DNA from 2 places in the Streptomyces sp. NPDC052236 genome. Region 1 is predicted to be linked to the other one. Evidence: riboswitches for the same ligand, from Rfam matches in the RefSeq annotation. Region 1 holds a riboswitch; the other holds the start of a gene.
The links. A riboswitch is a leader RNA that binds a small molecule or an ion and turns the genes downstream of it on or off. The one in region 1 is predicted to bind glycine.

Region 1 (5,878 bases):
CAGCATGTGCTCGACCTGCCCGGCCGCCGCAGTGCCTGACGCACTCACTCTGGGTTCCGCCCCTCGTCGATCCAGCATCCAGCACAGCAAACCAGCTTAATTCAGGAGTCGGCACATCGACTTGACGCCTTGACGGCCCTGACGGCCTTGACTGCCCTGACGACTATGCGTGCTGTCGTTGATAAAAGGGCCGCACGCGCTCCAGCATCCACTCGCCGACGGGATCCTGCGCGACATCCAGCAGTACGAGGTTGACGGGCCAGCCCACCTGTACCCGGTGCAGCGCCCTGCCGAGCGCGTCCATCGGGGCGTTGCGCTCCTCCGCCTCCCAGGAGTTGAGCTGAACACCGATGAACAGGGTCGGCGGGTCGCCCTCGATGGACGCGAGCGCCCGGCGGGCGCTCTCCACCACGCCGGAGGACTCGAACTCCCCGGCCGCGGCGGCGAGGAAGTCGACGGGTTCCTCCTGCCAGTCGGGCTCGAAGAGCCGCACCCGGCCGCCGGTGGTCGGTCCGTCGAGCGGCGTACGGCCCACCCGGCACAGCTCGGCGACGGCGGGCGGCGGCAGGGGGGCGCCGACCGCGCCGCCGGGGTTGACGGCGATGCCGAGCTGCGGGGGGAGTCCGCGGGCGAAGTCGCGGGCGGGCGCGACGGTGAAGGAGATATGGCTGCCGACGCAGAGCAGGTACTGCTCCTCGGAGCTGAAGACGGGGACGTAGGCGGCGCCGTCGATCTCCATGGTGGGGAGATCGAGATCGGGGCTGTCGGGCCCGCCGCCGTTGGGGAGCGGCACCCAGATGCGGCTGCGGCCGAGCACTTCGACGAGCCGGCCGCCGGCGGAGGGGTTGCCGAGGGAGGCGGCGAGCGTCTCTTCGAGCTCGTTCGCCGGCCAGGTGTTGGGCGGGTGGGTGTGCATGTGCGGTGTCCTTCTACGTCCTTCTGCCCCGGGTTCCACGGTCCGCCCGACCCTAGCGCCGCCCCGGGGACCGCTGCGCCCGGGCCCTTGCCGGGGCCCGCCCCGAACCCCGCGCCTCAATCGCCGGCGAGGCTTGATTTCCAGCCCGTCCGGCGATTGAGGACCGGGGGTCTGGGGGCGGAGCCCCCAGTTACGGGAAGGGGCGGGTAGGGGAACAGGCCCGCCGCAGGCGCACCCCGCACCCGACACCCCGCACGCACCGCACCGCACCCCGCAAGCGCGAGCTACGCCTCCCCGAACCCCACCCGCCCCAGCACCCCCGCCGCATCCCTGTCCAGCAGCACCGCCGACACGCAGCCCCCCGGCAGCCTCCCCTCCTCCGCCTCGCCGATCAGGCGGCCCACCGCCCGCCGGTGCCTCGCGAAGGCGTATCCGGAGACGCCCCGGCCCCGCTCCCGCTGGCCCGCCCGGGCCACCTCGGGGGCGACGTCCAGCAGCACCAGGTGCAGCCCGCTCCCCCGGCGCCGGGTCTCGCGGGCCAGCCAGCGCCGTACCCACGCCTGCGTGCCGCAGTCGTGCACGACGACGCTCTCGCCGGAGCGCAGCGCCCGCCGCAGCCCCGCGTAGTGGGCGATCCGTACGAACGGGCGGTACACCGCGTACGGCAGCAACCGCGGCATCCGCGCGTCCCACCGGTCGCGCGTGTCCTGTGAGTCGATCCCGCGTCCGCGCGCCGCCCGCCGGATCAGCGTGGACTTCCCGCTGCCGGGCAGACCGGAGACGACCACCACATCACCGGTGGCGAAAACCAGACTGTGCGGAGTGCGCCCCGAGCGGCCCCTCAGGTCTCTGAGTACGGGCACGGACGCCCCGCACAGGTCCCGTACCGGCATGTCCGGCCGGGCGGGCACCCCCGCGGTCGCAACGTAGGCCTCGGACGGCTGCAACGTCATCACGCTCCCCCATGTCGGATCACCCACCCTTGCCCATGAAGTGTAAAGAAATGGTAATGCCCCACCATAGTTCTGCGGCTGCGGACGGGCTCGGGACACGCCGAGGACAAATTGAGGACAAGCTGAGGCCAAGTCGAGACCGGCCTCAGGGCAGGCCGGGACGGACCGCCCCACCCGCCCACTTCCCCATGATGCGTGCAATGATGTGCGCGCCAACTGCATACCGGCCGCTTGAATCCACGCGGGAGAGTCCTGGCCACAGTGCGCCGGGCGCCGAAGGAGCAAGTCCCTCCCTTGAATCTCTCAGGCCCAGTACCGCGTGCGATGAGGCAGATCTGAAAAGCGGGCCGCTGTCGAGCGGCCCCACCCACGGTGCAAGTCACGACCGTCCGTACCCATCAGTACGTACGATCGCGATGAACCTCTCAGGTTCCGATGACAGATGGGGAGGACTGACCTCGCCTTGTCCTCGTCGGCCAGCCATGCCCTGGGAGCCATATCCATGAGCAACGTCCCCCGTCTGACCGCACTCGACGCCGTCCACCGTGCGCTCGGCGCGACCATGACCGACTTCGCGGGCTGGGACATGCCCCTGCGCTACGCCAGTGAGCGCGACGAGCACAACGCCGTCCGCACCAGTGCCGGTCTCTTCGACCTCTCCCACATGGGCGAGATCACCGTCACCGGGCCCGAGGCCGCCGCCTGTCTGGACTACTCGCTGGTCGGCAACATCGCGACGATCGGCGTCGGCCGCGCCCGCTACACCATGATCTGCCAGGAGGACGGCGGGATCCTCGACGACCTGATCGTGTACCGCCTCGGCGAGACCGAGTACATGGTCGTCGCCAACGCCTCCAACGCGCAGACCGTCCTCGACGCGATCACCGCCCGCGCCGACGGCTTCGACGCCGAGGTCCGCGACGACCGTGACGCGTACGCCCTGCTCGCCATCCAGGGCCCCGAGTCCCCCGGCATCCTCAAGTCGCTGACCGACGCCGACCTCGACGGACTGAAGTACTACGCGGGTCTGCCCGGCACGGTCGCCGGCGTCCCCGCGCTGATCGCCCGTACGGGCTACACCGGCGAGGACGGCTTCGAACTCTTCGTCGAGCCGCAGTACGCCCAGCAGCTCTGGCAGGCGCTGACCGAGGCTGGGGGTCCCTCCCATGCCGAAGGCCATGGGGGAGCCCCCGCCGGCCTGGTCCCCTGCGGGCTGTCCTGCCGGGACACGCTGCGTCTGGAGGCGGGCATGCCGCTGTACGGGCACGAGCTGACCACTGGGCTGACCCCCTTCGACGCGGGCCTCGGCCGCGTCGTGAAATTCGAGAAGGCCGGTGACTTCGTGGGCCGCGAGGCCCTGAGCGCCGCCGCCGAGCGCGCCGCGACCAGCCCGCCGCGCAAGCTGGTCGGCCTGATCGCCGAGGGCCGCCGGGTGCCCCGCGCGGGCATGGCCGTGGTCGCGGGCGGCGAGGTCATCGGCGAGGTCACCTCCGGCGCGCCCTCCCCCACCCTGGGCCGGCCGATCGCCATGGCGTACGTCGACGCGGCGCACGCCGCCCCGGGCACCCAGGACGTCTGCGTCGACATCCGTGGCACCCATGAGGCGTACGAGGTCGTCGCGCTGCCGTTCTACAAGCGCCAGAAGTAGCCAGAAGCAGTCGGTAGCAGTCATCGGTAGTAGTCAGAAGTAATCCAGGCCACATCCAGGCCACTCGGTCACGTACCTCAGCACTCCCCCGCGTACAGGAGAATTCACGCCATGAGCAATCCCCAGCAGCTGCGCTACAGCAAGGAGCACGAGTGGCTGTCGGCCGCCGAGAACGGCGTGTCGACGGTCGGCATCACGGAGCACGCGGCGAACGCGCTCGGCGACGTGGTGTTCGTGCAGCTCCCGGCCGTCGGTGACACCGTGACCGCGGGCGAGACCTGCGGTGAGCTGGAGTCGACCAAGTCGGTCAGCGAGCTGTACTCGCCGGTCACCGGTGAGGTCGTCGCCGCGAACCAGGATGTCGTGGACGACCCGTCGCTGGTGAATTCCGCCCCCTTCGAGGGCGGCTGGCTCTTCAAGGTGCGCGTCGCGGAGGAGCCGAAGGACCTGCTCTCCGCGGACGCCTACACCGAGTTCTCCGGCTCCTAAGGCTTAAGGACGTATGGCCATGTCTCTTCTCAACACCCCTCTCCATGAGCTGGACCCGGACGTCGCCGCCGCCGTCGACGCCGAGCTCCACCGCCAGCAGTCCACCCTCGAAATGATCGCCTCGGAGAACTTCGCTCCGGTCGCGGTCATGGAGGCCCAGGGCTCCGTCCTCACCAACAAGTACGCCGAGGGCTACCCGGGCCGCCGCTACTACGGCGGCTGCGAGCACGTCGACGTGGTCGAGCAGATCGCCATCGACCGCGTCAAGGAGCTCTTCGGCGCCGAGCACGCCAATGTCCAGCCGCACTCCGGCGCGCAGGCCAACGCCGCCGCCATGTTCGCGCTGCTCAAGCCCGGCGACACGATCATGGGTCTGAACCTCGCCCACGGCGGGCACCTGACCCACGGCATGAAGATCAACTTCTCGGGCAAGCTGTACAACGTCGTCGCGTACCACGTCGACGACGCCACCGGCCGCGTGGACATGGCCGAGGTCGAGCGGCTCGCCAAGGAGTCCAGGCCGAAGCTGATCGTGGCCGGCTGGTCCGCGTACCCGCGTCAGCTCGACTTCGCCGCGTTCCGGCGGGTCGCGGACGAGGTCGGCGCGTATCTGATGGTCGACATGGCCCACTTCGCGGGCCTGGTCGCCGCCGGCCTGCACCCGAACCCGGTACCGCACGCCCATGTGGTCACCACGACCACCCACAAGACCCTCGGCGGTCCGCGCGGCGGTGTGATCCTGTCGACGGCCGAGCTCGCCAAGAAGATCAACTCCGCGGTCTTCCCCGGTCAGCAGGGCGGCCCGCTGGAGCACGTCATCGCGGCGAAGGCGGTCTCCTTCAAGGTCGCGGCGTCCGAGGAGTTCAAGGAGCGCCAGCAGCGCACCCTGGACGGCGCCCATATCCTCGCCGAGCGCCTGTGCCAGGCCGATGTGACCGAGCACGGCGTCGCCGTCCTGTCCGGCGGTACGGACGTGCATCTGGTCCTGGTCGACCTGCGCGACTCCGAGCTGGACGGCCGGCAGGCCGAGGACCGCCTCCACGAGGTGGGCATCACGGTCAACCGCAACGCCATCCCGAACGACCCGCGCCCCCCGATGGTCACCTCGGGTCTGCGGATCGGCACCCCGGCGCTGGCCACTCGCGGCTTCCAGGACGCCGACTTCCGCGAGGTGGCGGACATCATCGCCGAAACGCTGAAGCCGGCATACGACACCCAGGCGCTGGCCGCGCGGGTCTCGGCACTGGCCGCGGCCCACCCGCTTTACCCCGGCCTGAAGTAATTCCGCACACTTTTGGTCGAATTTTCGTACGAGTTCATGGGGCACCGCGCACACTGGTCCAGTGCGCGCGGTGCCCCGCGCCATGCGCTGCCCGCACGCCCCCGCACCACCCCGGCAGACAACGACGTCCGCCAACCCTCTATAGGAGTACCTCCGTGGCCATCTCGGTCTTCGACCTGTTCTCGATCGGCATCGGCCCGTCCAGCTCCCACACCGTCGGTCCCATGCGCGCCGCCGCCCTGTTCGCCCGCCGGCTGAAGAACGAGGGCCTGCTGGTCCACACCACCGCGATACGGGCCGAGCTCTACGGCTCCCTGGGAGCGACCGGCCACGGCCACGGCACCCCCAAGGCCGTCCTGCTCGGCCTGGAGGGCGACTCCCCCCGTACCGTCGACATCGAGACCGCGGACGCCCGGGTCGAGCACATCCGCACCGAGGGCAGGCTCAATCTGCTCGGTATGCACGAGATCGGCTTCGATTTCGACGCGGATCTGATCCTGCACCGGCGCCAGGCACTGCCGTACCACGCCAACGGCATGACGCTCTTCGCGTACGACGCGGAGGGCGCGGCCGTCCTGGAGAAGACGTAC
Region 2 (5,878 bases), on a different contig from region 1:
AGTAAGCCAGTCAGCAAGCGTCCGGGCCGGGCGGCGTCAGCACATTCGAAGAGCTCTTCCCGAATGGGGGGACGCGAAACCACTCTCAGGGTGATTATCACTCGGCGTGGCGAGTGTGGCGATCGTTGACGCACCCCGGGTGACTGCCTACCTTCGAGTTGGCAGGTCAAGGACGGAGGTCGGCGTGAGAAGCAGCGGCGACGGTACGGCTGGGGGAGCATCCGGATGGAGTCTGGGTGACGATGGGCCGTATCCGCTTCACAGGAGTGCGGCCGACACCTCCGCGGAGACGATCGGCTACCGCGGACCCACCGCCTGCGCGGCGGCGGGCATCACCTATCGGCAGCTCGACTACTGGGCGCGTACCGGCCTGGTCGAGCCCAGCGTGCGACCGGCGTACGGCTCCGGTACCCAGCGGCTCTACAGCTTCCGCGATGTGGTCGTCCTCAAGATCGTCAAGCGTTTCCTGGACACCGGCGTCGCGCTGCAGAACATCCGCACCGCAGTGCGGCACCTGCGTGGCCGGGGCGTCAGGGACCTGGAGCGTATGACGCTCATGAGCGACGGCGCGACGGTCTACGAGTGTTCCTCGCCCGACGAGGTGGTCGACCTGCTCCAGGGCGGTCAGGGGATCTTCGGGATCGCCGTGGGCGTGGTGTGGCGGGATGTCGAGGCCGCGCTGTCGCAGCTGCACGGGGAGCGGGTCGACACCGGCGAGACCCTGATCGGGAACAACCCCACCGACGAGCTGGCCCGGCGCAGGCGCGACCGGGCCGTCTGAAGACCAGCCGTCTGAAGACCATGGGTCTCTGAAGACCGGGTGTCCGAAAGCTCCCATTGTCAGTGGCGTAGGGCAGCATCGAAGGTGTGAGAGCCGCGCCGACCATTCTGCATCTGGACATGGATGCCTTCTACGCCGCCGCAGAGCAGGCGGCGAAGCCGAGTCTGCGCGGAAAGCCGGTGGTGGTGGGCGGGCTCGGGCCGCGCGGCGTCGTGGCGACCGCGTCGTACGAGGCCAGACGGTTCGGGGTGCACTCGGCGATGCCGATGGCGCAGGCCAGACGGCTGGCGCCGAACGCCGCGTATCTCGTCCCGCGCTTCTCCCTCTACCGCACGGTCAGCGAGCAGGTGATGGAGCTGCTGGGGCGGCTCTCGCCGCTGGTGGAGCCGCTGAGCCTGGACGAGGCGTTCGTGGACCTGGAGGCGGGCGGCTCGGCCGACGACGCGGACTCGGCGCGGGCGACCGGTGAGCGGCTGCGCGCGGACATCCGCGCGGTCACCGGGCTCACCGGGTCCGTCGGTCTCGCGGGCTGCAAGATGCTGGCGAAAATCGCCTCCGAGCAGGCGAAACCCGACGGTCTGGTGCTCATACCGCCCGGCACGGAGCGCGAGCTGCTCGGGCCGATGCCGGTGCGGACGCTGCCCGGTGTGGGCCCGGCGACCGGCGAGCATCTGCGGCGGGCCGGTATGACGACGATCGCGGACCTGGCGGCGGCGGGCGAGGATGAGCTCGTACGGCTGCTGGGCAGGTCGCACGGAGCCTCGCTGTTCCGGATGTCCCTGGGCAACGACGACCGGCCGGTGGTGTCCGAGCGGGACACGAAGTCGGTGTCGGTGGAGGACACCTTCGACGTCGATCTGCACGACCGGGTGCGGGTGCGGACCGAGGTGGACCGGCTCGCCGACCGGTGTGTGCGGCGACTGCGGGAGTCGGGGCACTCGGGGCGGACCATCGTGCTGAAGGTGCGGCGGTACGACTTCTCGACGCTGACGCGCTCGGAGACGCTGCGCGGGCCGACGGACGACCCCGGAGTGGTGCGGGAGGCCGCCAGGCGGCTGCTGGAGGCTGTGGACACGACAGGCGGGGTGCGGCTGCTCGGGGTGGGCGTCAGCGGGCTCGCGGACTACACCCAGGAGGATCTGTTCGCCCAGGCGGCATCCGCGGAGGCAGCAGAGGAGGCCGAAGCCCTGCCCGAGTCCCCGCAGACGCAGACGCAGACGCAGACGCAGACGCAGACCTCGGAGCAGGCCGGTGAGGCCGGTGAGGCGGCATCCGGGGGCAGGGCTCCGGCCACGGCCGCCGCGTCCATAGTCCCCGGCGAGCGGCGGTGGCCCGCCGGGCACGACGTACGGCATGCCGAGTACGGGCCGGGGTGGGTGCAGGGCAGCGGGGTCGGGCGGGTCACCGTGCGGTTCGAGGAGCCGGGGTCGCCCCCCGGGCGGGTGCGCACCTTCCGGGTGGACGACCCGGACCTGGAGCCCGCCGACCCGCTGCCGCTGGTGGGGCTGGTGGGGCTGGTGGGGCCGGCCCCGGCGGCGGATGAGGGGGAGCCGGGTCAGTCCTCCTCGCCGGAGACCCGGCCGCGGGACCCGTCGCCGGAGGAGGGCGCGGGCGCACTCGGCGGCTCGGGCAGTTCGAGGCCGTAGTGGTGGTAGAGCTGCAGCTCCTGCTCCGGGGAGAGATGACGGCCGACGCCGAAGTCCGGCGCGTCCTTGATCAGCGCGCGTTCGTACGGGATGCGGAGGCCACCGTCGACCAGCTCGCTGGGCTCCAGGGGGACGAAGGCGTCCCGGCTGAACAGGCCGGTGCGTACAGCCGCCCATTCGGGTGCCCCGGTGGCATCGTCCAGATACACCTCGTCCACGGTCCCGATCTTGACGCCGTCGCGGTCGAACGCTTTGCGGCCGATCAGGCTGCGCGGATCGATGTCGGTCTGCACGGTCCCTCCAAAAGGTCGCAAGCCAGCCAAATGCTAGCTAAATACTACAAAAGGGCAGATTTAGGGTGTCGGCCACTGGAGCGATTGGCGCGGGAGCGCGCTGGTAGGCTGGCAAATGGCTGCTGACCCTGTGCGGGAGAGCCCTCCGGTAGAAGTGTGAACGTGCCGGTGGCGCCGAAGGAGCAAATCCTCCCCGGAAACTCTCAGGCCCCCGTACCGCACGGACGAGGTCACTCTGGAAAGTAGGGCGGGCGTCGGACGGCATCCGCTCTCACCGACGGTGAAAGCCGGATCGCGCATTGGCGGCGGTCCGGTGAAACTCTCAGGTTGAGATGACAGAGGGGGAGGCCGTCCGGGCATCCGCGCCGTGGTGCCCCTCGCAGGTCGTGTCAGACCAGGAGGCCTCCTCATGACCGCCAACCGCATACCGCTCTCCCAGCTGGAGCGAGGCACCCCCTTCGAACGGCGTCACATCGGGCCCGACGCCGAGGCCCAGGCCAAGATGCTCGCGCAGGTGGGCTACGGCTCGCTGGACGAGCTGACCGCCGCCGCGGTGCCTGATGTGATCAAGAGCGCCGAGGCGCTGAACCTCCCGGATGCGCGCACCGAGGCCGATGTCCTCGCCGAGCTGCGCACCCTCGCCGACCGCAATCAGGTGCTGGCGCCGATGATCGGCCTCGGCTACTACGGCACGTTCACCCCGCCGGTCATCCTGCGCAACGTCATGGAGAACCCGGCCTGGTACACCGCGTACACGCCGTATCAGCCGGAGATCTCGCAGGGCCGGCTGGAGGCGCTGCTGAACTTCCAGACGATGGTGGCCGATCTCACCGGCCTGCCCACCTCCGGCGCCTCGCTGCTGGACGAGGGGACGGCAGCCGCCGAGGCCATGGCGCTCGCCCGCCGGGTCGGCAAGGTCAAGAACGGCGTCTTCCTGGTCGACGCCGACGCCCTGCCGCAGACGCTCGCGGTGATCGAGACCCGTGCCGAGCCGACCGGCGTCGAGGTCGTCACCGCCGACCTCAGCGAGGGCATCCCGGCCTCGATCGCCGAGCGCGGGGTCTTCGGCGTGCTGTTGCAGTACCCCGGGGCCTCCGGCGCCGTACGCGACCTCAAGCCCGTCATCGAGCAGGCGCACGCGCTGGGCGCGATCGTCACCGTCGCCGCCGATCTGCTGGCGCTGACGCTGCTCACCTCGCCCGGTGAGCTGGGCGCCGACATCGCGGTGGGCACCACCCAGCGCTTCGGCGTCCCGATGGGCTTCGGCGGTCCGCACGCGGGCTATATGGCGGTACGGGACACCTTCGCGCGCTCCCTGCCGGGCCGACTCGTCGGAGTCTCGGTCGACGTGGACGGCAACCGGGCGTACCGGCTCGCGCTCCAGACGCGTGAGCAGCACATCCGCCGCGAGAAGGCCACCAGCAATATCTGCACCGCGCAGGTGCTGCTCGCCGTCATGGCGGCGATGTACGCCGTCTACCACGGCCCCGACGGCCTCCGCGGCATCGCGCAGCGCACCCACCGGTACGCGACGCTGCTCGCGGCGGGGCTGCGGGCGGGCGGTGTGGAGATCGTGCACGGCTCGTACTTCGACACGCTGACCGTCCGGGTCCCGGGCCGGGCCGCCGAGATCGTCGCTGCCGCCCGCGAGGGCGGGGTGAACCTCCGCCTGATCGACGCCGACCACCTCTCCGTCGCCTGCGACGAGACCACCGGGCGCGGCCGGCTGTCCGCCGTCTGGAACGCCTTCGGCGTCGAGGCGGATGTCGAGGCGCTGGACGAAGCGCTGGACGAGGCCACCGCGGACGCGCTGCCCGAGGCCCTGCTGCGTACGGACGACTACCTGACCCACCCCGTCTTCCACCAGCACCGTTCCGAGACCGCGATGCTGCGCTACCTGCGCAGGCTCGCCGACCGGGACTACGCGCTGGACCGTGGCATGATCCCGCTCGGCTCCTGCACCATGAAGCTGAACGGGACCACCGAGATGGAGCCGGTGACCTGGCCGGAGTTCGCGGCGATGCACCCCTTCGCACCGGTCGAGCAGGCCGCCGGGTACCTCACGCTCATCCGCGAGCTGGAGGAGCGCCTCGCCGAGGTCACGGGGTACGACACGGTCTCCATCCAGCCCAACGCCGGTTCGCAGGGCGAGTTCGCTGGCCTGCTCGCCGTACGGGCGTACCACCGGGCCAACGGCGACGACCAGCGCACCATCTGTCTCATCCCGTCCTCCGCGCACGGCACCAATGCCGCCAGCGCCGTCATGGCGGGCATGAAGGTCGTCGTGGTCAGGACCGCGGACGACGGCGAGATCGACGTCGAGGACCTGCGCGCCAAGATCGAGCAGTACCGCGACGAGCTGTCCGTGCTGATGATCACCTACCCGTCCACGCACGGTGTGTTCGAGGAACACGTCGCCGACATCTGCGCGCAGGTGCACGACGCCGGCGGTCAGGTGTACGTCGACGGGGCGAACCTCAACGCGCTGGTGGGTCTCGCCAAGCCCGGCAGGTTCGGCGGCGACGTCTCGCACCTCAATCTGCACAAGACCTTCTGCATCCCGCACGGCGGCGGCGGCCCCGGCGTCGGTCCGGTCGGCGTGCGGGCGCACCTGGCCCCGTACCTGCCCAACCACCCGCTCCAGCCGACCGCCGGACCGCGGACGGGCATCGGCCCGATCTCGGCCGCCCCCTGGGGCTCCGCGGGCATTCTGCCGATCTCCTGGGCGTACATACGGCTCATGGGCGGCGAGGGCCTCAAGCGCGCGACGCAGGTCGCCGTGCTCGCGGCCAACTACATCGCCAAGCGCCTGGAGCCGCACTACCCGGTGCTCTACACGGGTCCGGCCGGTCTGGTCGCGCACGAGTGCATTGTGGATCTGCGCCCGCTGTCGAAGGCGACCGGCGTCAGCGTCGACGACATCGCCAAGCGTCTGATCGACTACGGCTTCCACGCGCCGACGATGTCCTTCCCGGTGGCCGGCACGCTGATGATCGAGCCCACCGAGAGCGAGGACCTGACCGAAATCGACCGCTTCTGCGAGACGATGATCGCGATCCGGGGCGAGATCGAGAAGGTCGCGTCCGGCGAGTGGCCCGCCGAGGACAACCCGCTGCGCAATGCCCCGCACACGGCGGCGGCGCTGGGCGGGGAGTGGG

Region 2: another riboswitch for glycine. It lies ahead of gcvP (aminomethyl-transferring glycine dehydrogenase); the one in region 1 lies ahead of gcvT (glycine cleavage system aminomethyltransferase GcvT).

The regions. Positions count from the first base shown of each region.
Region 1 is NZ_JBIUBL010000005.1:166,880-172,757, reverse strand. Features, by position in the region: gene ACIHCQ_RS11310 (enhanced serine sensitivity protein SseB C-terminal domain-containing protein) at 1-48, opposite strand, end outside; gene ACIHCQ_RS11305 (enhanced serine sensitivity protein SseB) at 164-916, opposite strand; gene ACIHCQ_RS11300 (AAA family ATPase) at 1,201-1,869, opposite strand; glycine riboswitch at 2,102-2,197, shown strand; gene gcvT (glycine cleavage system aminomethyltransferase GcvT) at 2,372-3,517, shown strand; gene gcvH (glycine cleavage system protein GcvH) at 3,629-4,006, shown strand; gene glyA (serine hydroxymethyltransferase) at 4,026-5,288, shown strand; gene ACIHCQ_RS11280 (L-serine ammonia-lyase) at 5,444-5,878, shown strand, end outside.
Region 2 is NZ_JBIUBL010000008.1:4,619-10,496, forward strand. Features, by position in the region: gene ACIHCQ_RS15355 (bifunctional nuclease family protein) at 1-5, shown strand, start outside; gene ACIHCQ_RS15360 (MerR family transcriptional regulator) at 185-781, shown strand; gene ACIHCQ_RS15365 (DNA polymerase IV) at 868-2,427, shown strand; gene ACIHCQ_RS15370 (PRC-barrel domain-containing protein) at 2,337-2,720, opposite strand; glycine riboswitch at 2,844-2,949, shown strand; gene gcvP (aminomethyl-transferring glycine dehydrogenase) at 3,130-5,878, shown strand, end outside.